Methylosinus trichosporium OB3b: one gene and its partner. The protein of the gene in region 1 interacts with the protein of each later gene in a pairwise test. Links are inferred from orthologs where the notes say so. Each region holds a gene or a part of one and is shown on either strand. Other genes may lie near its edges.

What was found.
Region 2: the proteins of CQW49_RS06400 (region 1) and CQW49_RS10150 interact in binary tests that used the Escherichia coli proteins (3 or more experiments, as listed by UniProt). The link is inferred for Methylosinus trichosporium OB3b from one-to-one orthologs.

The regions. Positions count from the first base shown.
Region 1 is NZ_CP023737.1:1,340,855-1,349,016, reverse strand. Bases 1,916-4,699 are described here. They hold CQW49_RS06400 (response regulator transcription factor), read left to right. Parts: upstream 1,916-2,836; coding sequence 2,837-3,562; downstream 3,563-4,699. Other genes in these bases: CQW49_RS06390 (Rieske (2Fe-2S) protein), read left to right, coding at 4,016-4,450; CQW49_RS06395 (hypothetical protein), read right to left, coding at 3,570-3,836; CQW49_RS06405 (rhodanese-like domain-containing protein), read left to right, coding at 2,467-2,799; CQW49_RS06410 (CHRD domain-containing protein), read right to left, coding at 1,916-2,324. In the rest of the region: CQW49_RS06425 (5-oxoprolinase subunit C family protein), read left to right, coding at 1-211; CQW49_RS06420 (DUF5765 domain-containing protein), read right to left, coding at 302-1,132; CQW49_RS06415 (hypothetical protein), read left to right, coding at 1,335-1,877; more of CQW49_RS06410, read right to left, coding at 1,902-1,915; CQW49_RS06385 (hypothetical protein), read left to right, coding at 4,713-5,594; CQW49_RS06380 (hypothetical protein), read right to left, coding at 5,640-6,098; glyA (serine hydroxymethyltransferase), read right to left, coding at 6,510-7,784; CQW49_RS06370 (hypothetical protein), read right to left, coding at 8,068-8,162. UniProt on the Escherichia coli protein: Member of the two-component regulatory system KdpD/KdpE involved in the regulation of the kdp operon.
Region 2 is NZ_CP023737.1:2,116,072-2,124,719, reverse strand. Bases 1,409-4,678 are described here. They hold CQW49_RS10150 (sensor histidine kinase), read left to right. Parts: upstream 1,409-1,796; coding sequence 1,797-4,478; downstream 4,479-4,678. Other genes in these bases: CQW49_RS10145 (TldD/PmbA family protein), read left to right, coding at 4,579-4,678; queC (7-cyano-7-deazaguanine synthase QueC), read right to left, coding at 1,409-1,479. In the rest of the region: CQW49_RS10160 (polysaccharide deacetylase family protein), read left to right, coding at 1-755; more of queC, read right to left, coding at 763-1,408; more of CQW49_RS10145, read left to right, coding at 4,679-5,910; CQW49_RS10140 (DUF6165 family protein), read right to left, coding at 5,936-8,452. UniProt on the Escherichia coli protein: Member of the two-component regulatory system KdpD/KdpE involved in the regulation of the kdp operon. KdpD may function as a membrane-associated protein kinase that phosphorylates KdpE in response to environmental signals.

The DNA of each region.
Region 1 (8,162 bases):
CGCCGACATCGCCCGTCTGGCGCAGAAACGGCCGGGCGAAACGCTGAGCTTCACGGCGGTCACGGTCGAGGAGGCGGTGGGGCTGCGCCGCGCGCGCCACGAGGCGATCGCCGCCGGCGTGGGCCTGCGGCCGCTCGCGCCCGAGCTGACCGCGGAATTTCTGCTCGCCGCCAATCTCATCGGCGGCGTCGCCGACGCGACCGAAGATTGAGCGGATCCGAGACGTTCTGCCTTCTCCCGCAAGGCGGGAGAAGGTGGCCTCGCGCAGCGAGGTCGGATGAGGGCCCATCAGAAGAGGGCGTCAGTCGACCGCCGCTTCGAGGGCCGGAGCCGGGCTCGTCTTTTCCGGCTCGGGGACCGGCTCGGCGATGGCGACGGCAGGGGCGGCGGCCCGCGCGGCGCGCCAAGCGGCGAGACGGCGCCACCAGGGCTCGCCGACATGCAGATGGCGGCGCAGCGGTGTCTTCATGATCGCGAGCACGAGGCCGATGCTGAACAGGCACCACACCGCCGGCCATTCATTGATGTTGGAGGTGGTGAGGCTCGCGGCGAAGGGGCCGGCCACATAAGAGAACAGGGTGAAGCGCCAGCTGCCGATCAGCGCCGGCGTCAGGAAGGCGAGCAGCGGATAGGCGAGATAGCCGCGGCCGAGATAGGCGTTGTCGGCCATGCTGTTGCCGATGCCATTGGTCGGCACCAGCCAAGCCAGATGCCATTCGCCATGGACGGTGCAGAGGAACTCGCCGCAGAGCGGCCGGCCCGGCTGGCAATGTCCGGCCCATTGGAACGGATAGAGCTGCACCAGCATGGAGATGGCGCCGATGAAGCAGGCCGCGAACACGATCGGCGCGACGCGCTTGGCGGCCTCCTTCGGCATGAAGTAGAGCGCCACGGCGTTGATGAAGAAAGGCTGGAAGGTGATGTGCAGATAGCCGAACAATGTCATCATCTGATTGAGCGGCGAATCGCACTGGTCCAGCACCGCATAGCTGACCGCCTGCAGCGCCTCCATGCTGGAGAAATAGAGCAGGCAGCCCCAGAGCGCCAAGGGCTCTTTCTTGATCGCGCTATAAATTGCTCCGCCGACGCCCACCGTCGCCAGCACCGTCGACGCTTCCCCACTCCAGCACATGGAATGTACCCTATCTTTCTTCTAGTTGTGGCTCAGATAGACAATTTCGGCGCGGCTGTCGAGCGCCCTCGCGCTCCAGCGCCCGCGCGCACATCGCCGCAGCGGCGCGCCCGGCCGAGCTCTCGGCTTAACCGATCATTAACCGCGCCGGTCCGACAGTGGCGCGACCATCGACAGACCGTCGGTCGCCGTGGAGGCGCCCATGCCGATCATCGCCGCAAAGCCATTCGGGGTCTTCTCGCCGCAGGGGCTGCGGCGCGCTGTCTTCGTCGTCGCCTCGATCGCCTTCGGAACGGCGGCCGGCTATATGCTCGGCTCGCGCACGGGCGTCAAGGACGCGATCGAGGCGGGCCAGAGCATAGACGCGGAGACTTTGTCCAAGGCGCTCGCCTGGAAGCCGGAGGTCGCCTCGATCGATCTGCGCCGGCGCCGCGAGATCGCGCAAATGCTCGACGACGTGCGTTCGGCGCGCGCGCAGATCGAGTCGCTGCGCCATGAGCGCGAGGCGCTGCGTCCCGGCGAGCGGCTGCGCGCCCTCGAGGCCGCGCGCGAGGCGGGCGCCGCGCGTCTCGACCGGCTGGAGGCGCGGCTCTCGCGGCTCGAGCGGACGCAGGTCGATCCGACGCCGACGGGCTCCGTGCCCAAGACGGCCGCGCCGAAGACCGCCGAACGCAAGGAGCCGCCCCCGCGTCTCGCGCCGGAGCGGCCCAGATCCCTCGGCCGGGCCGGCAAGGACGGCGCCTGAGCCGCCTCTCGCCGACGCGCGACATCATCGCACGCGCATCAATTGTCCGCGCAGCGCGCCGTCGGGATGCTTGTCCGTGTGCAGGTTGAAATACCATCGCCCGTTCTCGAGCTGCTCGACCTGCTTCGCATCGAGCGTGGCCTCGCCCTCGAATTTGCCGTTCGCGGCGTCGACCGGCAGCACCGGGGCGGCGTTCTGGCCGGGCCCGGCGGGGCCGTGGAAATGGGCCGCGGTCTCCTCGCTGCGGAGGCCCTGGTAGTGGCCCTTCCAGGTGATCTTCTTGGTGTCGGGATCGAGCTTGACCTCGATCTCGCCCGACGCTTTGCTCCCGCTCGGCGGATTGACGGCGCCGCCGGTGAGGTCGCCCCTCAACATGACGGTTTTGGCCATGGCCGGAGCGGCCGAGAGGACGAGCGCGAGGGCTGCCGCCGAGCATATGCTCGCCATTGATGCGTTCCTGGACATTCCACCGGCTCCTGTGTCACATGGTGGGAACTGCGCCCCCGAGGCGCTGCCACCTAACGCGCCCGCGCCCCGCATCAAGCCGGCATCGCTCGGCGGCGGGAGCGCCCATTTCAGGACCCCGACCATGGCCGACCCGTTCACCGACATCAGCCTCGACGATTTGAAGACCGGCCTCGCCGACGGCTCGATCATTCTCATCGATGTGCGCGAGGCCGATGAATACGCCTCCGGCCATATCGAAGGCGCGCTGTTCAATCCGCTCTCCCGCTTCGACCCGACGCAGATTCCGCGGCCTGCGGAGAACCAGACGATCGTCGTCTATTGCCGCTCCGGCAAGCGCTCGGTGAATGCGATGGAGCAGGCGCGCCTGCTCGGCCGGCGCGACGTCCGCACGCATTTCGGCGGCGGCATTCTCGGTTGGCAGAAGGCGGGCGAGCCGGTCGTGCCCGGCATGTGACGCGGGCGCCGCGATCTCGCCGAATGGGGACGCCGGAATGGCCGAGCAGCACAAGGCCGAGGCCCCGCCGCTCGCCAACGCGCCGCGGGTCCTCATCGTCGACGACGAGCCGCAGCTGCTGCGCGTGCTGAAGCCGGCGCTCGCCGCCGGCGGCTATCGGACGATCGAAGCGGCGAGCGGGCGCGAAGCCTTGAGGGCGATCGCCGCCCTTTCGCCCGACGCGGTGTTGCTCGACCTCGGCCTCCCCGATATGGACGGCAAGGAGGTGCTGGCGCAGGCGCGGGCCTTCTCCCAGGTTCCGATTCTCATCGTCTCTGCGCGCGACCGCGAGCAGGAGAAGATCGAGGCGCTCGACGCCGGCGCCGACGACTATGTCGAAAAGCCGTTCTCCATCGGCGAGCTGCTCGCGCGGCTGCGCGCGGCGCTGCGCCATGGCGCGCGCGACGCCGGTCCCGCCGCCGCCGAGGTCGAGAGCCTCGGCCTGCGCATCGATCTCGCCAATCGCGCCGTGACCCGCGACGGCGCGCCGGTCAAGCTCACCCCGAAGGAATACGACCTCCTCGCGACGCTCGCCCGCCATCCGGGCAAGCTGCTGACGCATAAGCAGATCCTCACCGCCGTCTGGGGGCCGGCGCATGGCGGCGACACGCAATATCTGCGCGTCTTCATCGGCCAGTTGCGGGCCAAGATCGAGGAGGATCCCTCCGCGCCGCGCCTCATCGTCACCGATCCCGGCGTCGGCTATCGTTTCGTCAAAGCGTAAAGGCGTCTCAGCCCGCCTTGCGGCAGACCCAGCGGGTGACATGCCCGCGCACGCCATAGCCTTCGTCGATCTCCACCTCGACCGCGCGGCAGACATCCTTGGCCGGCGCCGCGCGCAGCGTCGCCACCGCCGGGGCGGGCTCGGCCAAGGCCGGCGTCGCGACGCGGGCGATGAGCGCCTTGCCCGCTGCAAGACCAGCCACCATTGCGAGCAGCGCCAGCGAGATGCGCACAGCCGAGCCGGTCTGAACAGGCCGGGACGCGAATTCGGTCATTGCAAAGCTCATGATGTTCCCCCGGTCCCGCGCGGGCCTGGCCCGTCGTCATTTCGTCTCTGACCAGAGTTCTACGGATCGGGCGGGCCGGCCGCTGTGCGCCGGCGCACAGCGCGCGCGGCGCCGAGATTGCTTGCACCTAGGCAGTCTTTGGAACGGCTGTAAGCAGAGGAAGCGAGATGGAGGTCAGCGAAATCTTCGCCGTTTGCCACGTCAATGACGTCGCCAAGCGCAGGGCGGTCGGCTATGTGCTCGCCCGCATCAATGAGGAAGGGAAGACAGTCCCCTTTCCGATCATCATCGTACGTCATCAGGGCAAATATTACGCCTATGTGAATCGCTGCCCGCATCAGAATAGCCGGCTCGACTTCGAGCCGAAATCCTTCTTCGATCCCACGCAGCGATTCCTGCTCTGTGGCAAGCATGGCGCGCAGTTCGACATTCCGACCGGCGTCTGCAACGACGGCCCCTGCGTCGGCGCGGAGCTCGAGAAGGTCGCGCTGGTGATAGATCAAGAGGAGGTGTGCATCGCCGGCGTGCAGATCGCCGAGGAAGACGGCCTCGATCGCGAGGAGAAGGATCTCTATCCGGAGGTGGTGATCACTTCCGATTGAGCCCCCAGCACGCCTGATCGTCGCAGGTTCGGGGAGACCCGAGCCTGCGACTTCATGCGGCCGCAGCCGTTGCCGCCGCGTTCATGTTGCCAGCAATGTATAATCCAGAAATGTTTCGGTATTATTGGATATGCTATAGATAAATACGACGGCGATTGTAATCGAACGGTGTATCCGCCTGCCGAGGATCTGCATTTGTAAGGTTTGCATAAGGATACTATACGAAATTCCTGCGTCGTCCCCCTCGGGAAGGATACGCAGAATGACAATATCTAGCCTCAACTCCGCGAGCGCGCTAACCTCGCTCTATCAGCAGCAAAAAACCGACAAGGATGTCGAAAAAGCCATCGCCGATTCGGCGGCCCAGGCCGCTCAGACGGCCGGCGCAGCCGGCGCCACGCAGCCGGCGGGGCCTCCGCCCGATGCGGCGGGCATGGCCTCCTTTCGCAATTCCGCCTCCGATGGGCTGGCGGGCGTCCTGGCGCAGCTCGATTCTTCCTCGACGTCGAGCAGTCAAACGACGGACAGCAGCGATTCGTCCTTCGCTTCGACGGTCGCGACATTGCTGAAATCGGTCCAGTCCGGCGATACGGAAGCGGCGTCCGCCGCGGCGACGAGCTTGAAGACGCAATTGCAGGATCTGACCAGCGCGAGCGACTCCGACACGGCCGGGCAATCCGGCTTCCTGACCGATCTTCAGTCGCTCGTCTCGTCCGTGCAATCCGGCGACATGACCGGCGCTCAGACGACAGCGACCGAAATCGAGAGCCGGTTGAGCGCACCGCCGCCGCCGCCCACTGATGGCGGTTCCGGCTCGTCGAGCGGAACATCCGATTCGTCGTCCACGGAATCGTCTTTCGTCTCCGACCTCGCGACGCTTCTCGAGGCCGCTCAGTCGGGCGACTCTTCCGCCGCGAAGACGGCTGCGACGAGCCTCGACGGCGAACTCTCGACGCTTCTGGGAACGTCCACGGACGCGGAGACCAGCGACGCCTCGTCCTCGTCCTCATCGTCTTCTTCGACGATCATCGACGATCTGAAAGCGCTGATCGCGCAAGCTCAGAACGGAGACGCCAGCGCTACGCAAACGAGCGCCGACACGCTGCTGAAGGATTTGATGGGGCAGGGCTCTCGGCCCGCCTGAGGCCGTCGATCCGGCGGCGTCGTCGACGCCGCCGGACCAGCGCGATCAGCCGCGCACCGAAACCTTGCGGAACGGATTGTCGTGATTGGTCTGGAACACGTGACCGAATTCCGTCTTCGCCCATTCGACCGTCTCGGCCGGGCCGAATGTGACCGAGGTCACTGTGACAGGGAAGTCCTTGGTCGCCGAAACGCTGGCGAGCTTGATCTCCGTCGCGCCCGGGCCGGCCGAAAGATCGGCCACCGGCGTGCCGTCCGCCTTCGACAGGCGCGCCCAGCCGGGCGTGCCGATCGCCGTCGCGATCACCGTCGCTTCGGCGAACGACGGCGCGTCGCCGTTGAAGGCCGGAGAAGCGAAAGTGAAAGTCGCGAGCGCCTCGCTGCGGGTAATCACGTGATCCGGCCCCACCGGACGACCGGTCGAATACAGGACCAGTTTGCCGCCGTCGAGCGCCGCCTTGATATCGTCGAGCGTCGCCGACGCGAAAGCCTCCGCCAATCTCATATCGCCTACTCCTCCTTTGCTAGGCATGCCGGCTTTGCGACAAAAGCGACATGCGGAAAGGACTTTTGAACAAGCGATCGCAATTGTCGTGCCGAAAATCTCATGTTTAGGCGCGATGCGGGCGGGATAAAAAGCGAGCCTCGGGCGCGCGCGCTCTGGGCGCCGGATTCGGAAGGCAGGCCACCGCAGGACGAGTGGCGTGATTCAGCCGATTCGACAGGGCTGAAAGAGCGAGCCTGAAGGCTCGCGGTCCAAGCGCGGCCCCTGGACCGCGAGCCTTCAGGCTCGCTCTCGAGGCCCGTCAGTTTCGAACGGCAGCGTTCGATCGATCAGAATTCGCTCAAACGAAAGAATTCTAGAAAGCGCTCTGGCGCCCCTCCCTCGATCGAGAGGGAGGGGCGTCGGCGCCAATCAATAGATCGGGAATTTCGCCGTCAGCGCGTGGACCTTCTCCTTCACCGCGGCTTCCGTCGCGGCGTTGTCCGCCTCGCCCTTGGCGGCGAGCCCGTCCAGCACCTCGACGATATAGCCGCCAACCGTCTTGAACTCCGCCGTGCCGAAGCCGCGCGAGGTGGCGGCCGGCGAGCCGAGGCGAATGCCGGAGGTGACGAAGGGCTTCTCCGGATCGAAGGGAATGCCGTTCTTGTTGCAGGTGATATGGGCGCGGCCGAGCGCCGCTTCCGCCGCCTTGCCGGTCAGCTTCTTCGGACGCAGATCGACCAGCATCAGATGATTGTCGGTGCCGCCGGAGACGATGGCGAGGCCGGCGTCGACCAGCGTCTGCGCCAGCGTCTGGGCGTTGTCCTTCACCTGTTGCTGATAGGCCTTGAACTCCGGCTTCAGCGCCTCGCCGAAGGCGGCGGCCTTGCCGGCGATCACATGCATCAACGGGCCGCCCTGCAGGCCGGGGAACACCGCCGAATTGATCTTCTTGGCGATCTCTTCGTCATTGGTGAGCACCATGCCGCCGCGCGGGCCGCGCAGCGTCTTATGTGTCGTGGTGGTGACGATATGCGCATGCGGGAACGGCGAGGGGTGCAGGCCGGCGGCCACGAGGCCGGCGAAATGCGCCATGTCGACCATGAAATAAGCGCCGACGCTGTCGGCGATCTTGCGGAAGGCCTCGAAGTCCCAGATGCGCGAATAGCCCGAGCCGCCGGCGATGATCAGCTTCGGCTTGTGCTCGGCGGCGAGCGCCGCGACCTGTTCCATGTCGATGCGCTGGTCGTCCTTGCGCACCGTATAGGGGACCGGCTTGAACCATTTGCCGGAGAGGTTGACCGGCGAGCCATGCGTCAAATGGCCGCCCGCAGCGAGGTCGAGGCCGAGAAACGTGTCGCCCGGCGTCGCCAGAGCGAGGAACACCGACTGATTGGCCTGGCTGCCGGAATTCGGCTGCACATTGGCGAAGCCGCAGCCGAACAGCTGCTTGGCGCGCTCGATCGCCAGATTCTCGGCGATGTCGACGAACTGGCAGCCGCCATAATAGCGCTTGCCCGGATAGCCTTCGGCGTATTTGTTGGTCAGAACCGAGCCCTGCGCCTCGAGCACCGCCTTGGAGACGATGTTCTCGGAGGCGATCAGCTCGATCTCGTCGCGCTGCCGGCCGAGCTCGAGACCGATGGCCTTGGCGAGCTCGGGATCGGATTCGGCGAGCGGAGTAGAGAAAAAGCTGGTCTGGCTCATGTTTACCTCTGATGGCGAGCAAAGCGCCGGCGCTCCCGCGTCCCCGACGGGAAAGCCGATCGATCACATTCGGCATGGCGGTTTCGGGGGCGATAAGGCGCGCGCCCGGCCCATGCGGGACGAAACGAAATGTGAAGCCTGCCGCTTATCACGCCGAGCCCGGGGTGAAAAGAGCGGTCTTCGCGCTCGCTCTTCAGCTCTTATCGAATCGGGATGACGCGAGCCGCCGGCCACGGGCGGCTTCGGCTTCGGCGGCGCGCGCGTCGCCGAAGCCGTCCGAGGATCAATGCGCCGCCTTGTCGCTGCGGGTCGGGAGCACTTCGCGAAGGGCCTCGACCTCGACCCAGGCGAAGGCGCCGTTCGGGTCGGCGACGTCGA
Region 2 (8,648 bases), 780 kb from region 1 along the record:
ACTCCGAGACGCTGGCCACGGCCGTCGCGCCGGCCGCCGATTGGCGCTGCGCGGAGACCGATGAAGCGGCGCAGGCGTCGACGCGGTTTTTGCGCGCGCTGAGGCCGCAGGGGGCGGCCGCGGGCTTCGCCGACGGGCGCAGCGTCTCGGCCAACGCCGGGCTCGCCCATGGCGCGGGCGGCGGCTCCTTCCTCACCGGCGATCTCTGCCCGAGCCACAGGCCGCTCGACCGCGGCTTCCTCGAGCGTCTCGCCGCGGCCGCGCCGGGCGCGCCGATCGCCCTTTCGATCTCGGGACGCTGGCTCGCCGGCCATGGCGAGGATTTCGATTGGCTGATGGAGAAGGCGAAGAGCGGCGCGCTCGCCGTCTCCTTCGTCGACCACTCCTACTCCCATCCCTATGTTCGCGGCCTCGCGGAGACGCGCAATTATCTGATGCGGCCGGGAAGCGATCTCGACGCAGAGGTTTTTGCGACCGAGCGGCTGTTGATCGAGAAGGGCGCGACGCCCTCGGTGTTCTTCCGATTTCCGGGCCTCATCGCCGATGCCGGCCTCCTCGAGGCGCTGCGGCGGCGCCATTTGATCGCGCTCGGCGCCGACGCCTGGCTGGTGCTGTCGCCGCCGCCGCGGCCGGGCTCGATCGTGCTCGTCCATCCCAATGGCAATGAGCCCGCCGGGCTGCGCCTGTTCGAGCGCCTGCTGGCGTCGGGCCGGCTGGCGCGACCGTTCCGGCCGATCGAAGAAGCCCCGGAATGAGGGGCGCTCAGCCGGCGCGAAAATTCTCCCAGCCGGCGGCGCGTAGCCGGCAGGCGGGGCATTCGCCGCAGCCATGGCCCCAGTCGAAGCGTTTGCCGCGTTCACCGAGGTAACAAGTGTGGCTCTCCTCGACGATGAGCGAGACCAGCGCCTCGCCGCCCAGCTCCCGCGCGAGCCGCCAAGTGGCGGCCTTGTCGATCCACATCAAAGGGGTGTGGATGGTCAGCGGCCGGTCCATGCCGAGGCGCAGCGCCGTTTCGACGGCGCGGATCGTGGCGTCGCGGCAATCGGGATAGCCGGAATAATCGGTCTCGCACATGCCGCCGACGAGATCGCCGATCCCGCGCCGATAGGCGAGGGCCGCGGCGAAGGTGAGGAACAGAATATTGCGGCCGGGCACGAAGGTATTGGGCAGGCCGGTCGAATCGAAGGCGATGGCGGCCTCCCGCGTCAGCGCGGTCTCCGATAGGGCGCCGAGCGCCTCGATCGAGACCGTGTGATCCTCGCCGAGCCGCTCCGCCCACAGCGGCGACAGCGAAGCCATCCCCGCGCGCAGAACCGCGCGCTGGTCGAGCTCGACGCGATGGCGCTGGCCGTAATCGAAGCCGATGGTCTCGACGCGGGCAAAGCGCGACAGCGCGAAGGCGAGGCAGGTGGCCGAATCCTGCCCGCCCGAGAACAGGACCAGGGCGGAGGCGTCGGCGGGTGGATCGGCGATGGTCATGGCGGCCTCGTTCCGGTGGGGAGTAGGCGTTCTACGGCGTCATGTGAAGCCGCGACGATTGCAAGGAGCGCAGCGACGAAGCGACAGCGGGCCGCCCCGTGGCTCTAGATTGCTTCGCTTCGCTCGCAATGACGGCCCTGGCTTCCGTTGGCTCGTATCAGGATCGCTGTTGTTGAATAATGTTATCATCAGGTGACGCCAGTGTCCGACTGCCCACCGCCTCGCTCACTCGGGCCTTTCATGCAATATGGTCCCGCTCGACGACGGCGCCCAGATGGAGAAGCCGGAGGCGGCGCGATGGCGGCAGGGAGCGACGCATGGCGGAAACGGCGGACGGCTCCGAGCGGCGCCCGGACCCGGACGCGCTGCTGGCTCTGGCGGAGCAGGAGAAGCGCGGCAAGCTGCGCGTGTTCCTCGGCGCCGCGCCCGGCGTCGGCAAGACCTATGCGATGCTGGCGCGGGCGAAGGCGGCGAAGGCCGACGGCTGCGACATCGTCGTCGGCGTCGCCGAGACGCATGGCCGCGCCGAGACGCTGGCGCTGCTCGACGGTCTCGAGAGCCTGCCGCGGCGCAAAATCGACTATCGAGGCCGCGCGCTCGAGGAATTCGACGTGGATGCGGCGCTCGCGCGCAAGCCGCGCATCATCCTCGTCGACGAGCTCGCCCACACCAATGCGCCCGACTGTCGCCACCCTAAGCGTTGGCAGGACGTCGAGGAGCTGCTCGAGGCTGAGATCGATGTCTGGACGACGCTCAACATCCAGCATCTCGAAGGGCTCGCCGATATCGTCTCGCGCGTCACCGGCGTCGCGGTGCGCGAGACCGTGCCCGATCTCGTGCTGCAGAACGCCGACGACGTCATTCTCGTCGACATCACGCCCGACGAGCTGCTGCAGCGGCTCAAAGAGGGCAAGGTTTATGTGCCGCAGATGGCCGAGCGCGCCATCCGCAATTTCTTCACCCCGCGCAATCTCACCGCCCTGCGCGAATTGGCGCTGCGCCGCACCGCCGATCGCGTCGACGACCAGATGGTCGATTATCTGCGCCAGAGCGCGATCGAGGGCCCCTGGGCGACATCGGAGCGGCTGCTCGTCTGCGTCGGCGCCGATCGCCTCTGCGAGCGCGTCGTGCGCGCCGGCGCGCGCGCGGCGACGGCGCTCAACGCGCCCTGGCTGGCGCTGCATGTCGAGCGCCCCGGCGAGGAGCAGGATCCGGCCGAGGGCCGCCGCGTCGACGAGGCGCTGCGGCTCGCCGAACGCCTCGGCGGCGAGGCCCTGCGCGTCTCCGGCCAGGACCTCGCAGCCGAGACGCTGCGCGTCGCCCGGCGCGAGAACATCACCCAGATCGTCGTCGGCCGTTCGCGCGCCGGCTGGTTCGCACGGCTCGCGCGCAAATCGCTGACCGAGGAGCTGGTGCGGCGCTCCACCGACATCGCCGTGCAGATCATCACCGATGGCGGCGCGCCGGCCGAGCCGATGCGCCGCGTCGCGCCGCCGCATCGGCGGTTCTGGCTCGGCGTCGCGGCGGCGCTGCTCTCCTCTGCAGTCGCGGCTGGCGTCGCCGCGCTGGCGGAGCGCTGGCTGGCGCTTCCCGATCCATCGCTGATCTTTCTCGCCTCCGTCGTCGCCTGCGCGCTCGGCTTCGGCGTCGCCTCGGCGACGGCGGCGTCGATCTTCTCGTTTCTCGCGCTCGATTTTCTGTTCGTCGAGCCGCGCTACGACATTTCGATCAGCGAGCCGCGCGAGTTCCTGTCGCTGCTCGTCTTTCTCTCCATCGCCATGGTGACGGGGACGCTCGCCGGCCGGGCGCGCTCGCGCTCGGAGGCGATGCGCGCGCGCGCCGAGGCGGCGCAATCCTTGTTCGATCTCTCGCGCAAGCTGGCGAGCGCCGCCAATCTCGACGATGTGCTGTGGGCGGCCGCCAATCACGCGCAGAAGGCGCTGGAGGCCAAGAGCGTCGTGCTGCTCGTGCCGGGCGACGCCGATCTGCGCATTGCCGCCGCCTGGCCGCCCGTCGACGAGCTCGACGCCGGCGAGGCGGGCGCGGCGCGCTGGGCGCGCGACAAGGCGGAGCCGGCCGGCTGGCGCACCGACACTCTGCCCAGGGTGCGATTCCAGTTCCATCCGCTGATGACGACCCGCGGCGTCGTCGCCGTCGCCGGAATCGAGCCGCGCGATCCCTCCGAGCCGCTCTCGGCGCAGACCGAGCGCATGCTGACCGCTATTCTCGAGCAGACGGCGGTGGCCGTCGACCGCTCGCTGCTGGTCGGCGAATCGGTGCGCGCCGCGGCGCTCGAGGAGAATGAGCGGCTGCGCACGACGCTGCTGTCGTCGCTCTCGCATGATCTGCGCACGCCGCTCGCCGCCATCATCGGCGCCGTCACCAGCCTGCGCCAGCTCGGCGAGAAGATGACCGCGGAGGAGCGCGCCGATCTTCTCGCCTCGATCGAGGAGGAGGCGGGGCGGCTGTCGCGCTTCGTCGTCAATCTGCTCGACATGTCGCGCATCGAATCGGGCGCGCTCGCGCCGCGCCGCGAGCTCGTCGACATCGGCGATGTCGTGCGCGGCGCCTTGGAGCGCGCTCGCAAAGAGCTCCCCCGGCTCACCGTCACGGCGAGCCTCGCGCGCGATCTTCCGCCCATTCGCGGCGACGCCCATCTCTTGGGGCAGGTTCTGTTCAACCTGCTCGACAATGCGCAGAAATATGGCGGCGGCTCGGCCGCCGTCTATGCGCGGCGCGAGGGCGGCGAGCTGGCGCTCTCGGTGACCGACGAGGGGCCCGGCGTGAAGCCGCAGGATTTGGAGCGCATCTTCGAGAAATTCTACCGCGGCGGCCGCGTCGACGGCCGCAAGGCCGGCACCGGCCTCGGCCTGTCGATCTGCCGCGGCCTCGTCGAGGCGATGGGCGGCGCGATCGTCGCACAGAGCCCGGCGGCGCGGCGTCGGGGAACGCGCATGCTGATGCGCTTTCCCGCGGCCGAGCCGCGCGGCGGGGCGTGAGGGCGGACGACCGGCGCTGCTCTCGACTCGCCGCATCGGCGTGCTATGCGACGATCGGGGCGCGTCGGCCAGTCGCCGAGCCGAAGACCAGAGCCGAGCCATGTTCCTGACCCGTGACGATGTCAAATCCCTCACCGAAAGCCTGATCGGCCGCTCGAGGGCCGATTCCTGCACGATCTTCGTCGAGGGTTCGGAAAAGCATAGCCTGCGCTTCGCCGGCGGCGGCGCGACCACCAATGTGGCGACGGCGCGGGCGCAGCTGCGCGTCACCTCCCATATCGGCGCGCGCTCGGGCTCGGTCTCGATCGGCGGCCTCGAGCGCGAAGCGCTCCTGCGGGCGCTGGCGCATTCCGAGGAAATCGCGCGGATGATGCCGGAGGACCCGGAATTCATGGCCCCGCTCGGCCCGCAGAATTATCTCGCCGGCGCCCGCTACGACGAGGCGACGGCGGCGCTGGGGCTCGGCGATCTCGCCGAAGCCGCCGGGCGCATCATCGCCGAAGGGCGCGCGCGCGGCGTGAACATGTTCGGCTTCGCCGGCTCTGGCCGCCGCTTCGAGGCGATGGCGACGAGCAACGGCCTCTTCGCTTATGACGCGACGACCTCCGTCGACCTTGCGACGACGGCGCGCACGATGGACGATCTCTGGTCCGGCTGGGCCGGCGGGCGGGCTTTCGCGGCGAGCGCGCTCGACGCCGCCGCGATCGGCCGCCGCGCCGCGGAGAAGGCCGCGCAGACGGCGGAGCCGGTCGATCTCGAGCCCGGGAAATATACGGTGATCCTCGAGCCTTTCGCGGTCGGCGAGCTGGCGCGCTGGCTGTTGTGGATGATGGACGCCCGCGCCGCTGACGAAGGCCGCAGCTTTTTTTCCGCGCCCGGCGGCTCGCGCATCGGCGAGAAGCTGTTCGACGAGGCGATCACGCTGCGCTCCGGCCCGCAGGATGCGATCGCGCCGGAAGCCGCCTTCGGCGACGAAGGGCTCGCGCAGCAGCCGCGCCGCTGGATCGAGAAGGGCGTGCTGCGCGAGCTGAAGCGCTCGCGCTTCTGGGCGCAGAAGACCGGGCGCGAGGCTGCGCCCGCGGCGCGCAGCTTCACGCTCGAAGGCGGAACGACGAGCCTCGACGAGATGATCGCCGGGACGCGCCGCGGCGTGCTGGTGACGCGCTTCTGGTACACGAACATGCTCGATCCGCGCAGCCTGCTGCTCACCGGGCTGACGCGCGACGGCAATTTTTTGATCGAGAATGGCCGCATCGTCGCGCCGGCGCGCAACATGCGTTTCAACGAGAGCCTCGTGCACATCTTCTCGCGCGTCGCCGCGATCGGCCCGAGCGTGCGCGTCTCCACCGACATGGGCGGCGACGCGGCGATCAGCGCGCCGCCGATGATGGTGGAGGAGTTCGAGTTCTCGTCGCGGTCGAGCGGGATTTAGAGGCGGAGCGCCCTTCATTGCTTCGTCACGGCTGCGTCTCGTCGTAGGACTTCTCCTCGACGATCGCCGAGCCGCAGAGGTCGTTGACGCGGCGCTTCAACAAGGCGCGATGATCGTTGCGGTGATAGACGCTGCGCGCCAGCGCGATGAACTCGGCGCCGAAATCCTGCCGCTTCTCGCAATTGCGAATGCGGTCCTCGATCTCCCACAGCGCGAGATTGGTGTCCTTCAATTCGCGCGTCAGCGCTTCCAGCGCGCCGCCGCGAAGCCCGCGCGCGTCGCGCTGGTCGGCGAGCAGCGAGAGCTCGCGCGCGACATTGGCGCGCTTGGCGGCGTCGGCGATCTTCGCGGATTTGATCTCGAGAATGGTGATGCGGTCGATGAGGTCGCCGATCGAGCAGGGCGTCATCACCGGCGCCGCCTGCGGCGCATGGGCGAGCCGCTCCAATTCGTGCGCCATGCGCGCAAAAACCTCGTCCCAATCGCCGCGCGCTTTTTGGCGGAACAGCCGCGCGCTGTCGTACCAGGGCGTCGCCTCGCGCTCCAGCATCCAGCGCCATTCGGGCGAATGCTTGATGGCGATCCACACTGGTCTGCCGAGCGCGCCGGCGAGATGGGCGATGGACGTGTCGATGGTGACGACGAGGTCGAGATTTGCGATCACCGCGGCGGCGTCGACGAAGGCGTCGGCGCCGGCGTCGAAATCCGCGCCGAGCGATTCGATGCGCATGCCGGTCGGCGCGCTCCGTAATTGTTCGGCGCCGAAGTTCTTCTGCAGGCTGACGAGCCGCACGCCGTCGATGCGGCCGAGCGGCGCGAAGGCGGCGAGCGGCGCCGCGCGCGTATGGTCGGAGCGCGAATGCGAGCTGCCATGCCAGGCGATTCCGACCTTGAATCCTTCGCCCAAGCGCGCGCGCCAATGGGCGATGCGTTCCGGTTCGGCGTGAAGATAAGCGTTGCCGGTTATCGTGTCGACGCGCGTCGCGAAGGCGCGCGGCAGGCTGCAGATGGTGACGCAATAATCATAGTCGGCGCCGGGCGGCGGCGCCGTGACGATCTCGACATCGGCGCCGAGACCGCGCATCACGCGCGCCAGAGAAGGGCGGCAATGATAGGTCGCGCGCGCGCCGGCCTTGACGAGCAATGGCGCGTAGCGGCAGAATTGCAGCGCGTCGCCGAGGCCCGCCTCATCGAGCACGATGATGGATTTGCCCGCGAGCGGCTCGCCGCGCCATTCCGGCCAGCGATAGGAGATCTCGGCCTTGGGCCGGTCGCCCTGCACCCAGCGGTGCTCGAACAGCTCCAAGCCTTCCTCGAACTGGCCGAGCAGCAGCAGCAGCGAGCCCTTGTTGGCCTTGGCTTCCGCATTGCGCGGATCGATGGAGAGGGCGCGGTCGAAATCGGTGAGCGCCTCGTCATAGCGGGCGAGCTCCTTCAGTACGATGGCGCGGCCGACGTAGACATCGGCGTCCGCGCCGACGAGGCGCAGCGCCATATCGAAGGAGGCGAGCGCTTCGTCGAGCTCGGCGCGGCGCAGCTCGATCATTCCTCGGCAGCGCCAGGCGAGCGCAAAGCCCGCGTCGAGGGCGATAGCGTCGAGCGCCGCGGCGTGCGCCTCGTCGAAGCGGCCGAGCTCGAACAGCGCCATGCCGCGATTGGTGGCGAGCCGCACATCGTCCGGCGCCTGCGCGAGCGCCGCGTCGAAGACGGCGAGCGCTTCCTCGAAGCGCTTCAATTCATGCAGCGCATTGCCCTTGGTCAGCAGCGCCGGCGCATGTTGCGGCGCGAAGGAGAGCACATGGTCGCAGAGCGCGCCCGCTTCGTCGAAACGGCGCAGCGCCATCAGAGCGCCCGCGGCGCCGTCCGCCGCGTCGAGATAGCGCGCGTCCATGGCGAAAGCCTGCGTGAAGGAGGCGAGGGCCTCCTCATGGCGCGCGAGCCGCACCAGCGCGACGGCGCGATTGCGCAGTAGGTTCTTGTCTGCGCCGGCGAGCGCGAGCGCGCGGTCGTAATCTTCGATCGCCTCGGCGTCGCGGCCGAGCGCGTGCAGCGCGAGACCGCGATGGCCGAGCGCGGCGGCGTGGCTCGGCGCGAGCGCCAGGGCGTGCGTTAAGGCGTCGCATGCGTCCGAATGCCGCCGCAGCGCGATCAGCGCCTCGCCGTAATTGAACCAGCCCTCGGCATTGGCGGGATCGAGCCGCAGCGAGGCCTCGTAATCGGCGAGAGCTTCGTTTGGGCGGCCGCATTTTTGCAGCGCGACGGCGCGGCCGTAGAGCGCTTGCGCATGATCGGGAGCGAGCGCGACGGCGCGGCCGAAATGCGCGATCGCCTTCTCGTGCTCGCCCTTGGCGACGCGAATGAGACCGGCGAGATAGCTGGCGAACGGATGGGCGTCGACAATATCGCGCCGCGCATCGATCTTATGCGTCGCGACAGCGAGCGAGCCCTCGCGCACATCCGCCATCAGCGTCGCGAGAAAGACCTCGGAATCGGCGGGCGGGCGCGCGCGCTCGGGACCTGTCTTGCGATGTCTCGGCGTCATCGAGCTGCCTCTCTCGGATCGTCGTCGAATGATCCGAGTAGAAGGTCGGGCTTGTCTCGGACTGACGTCTCGCTTTATGCCGCCGTGCGTTACAATATGTAACATTGTTGCACGTTATCGGTCTGAACGCGCAATAAAAAATTATGACTAATTTGCAATCTGTGGGAGCGACGAATCGAATAACGATTCGCAGGAG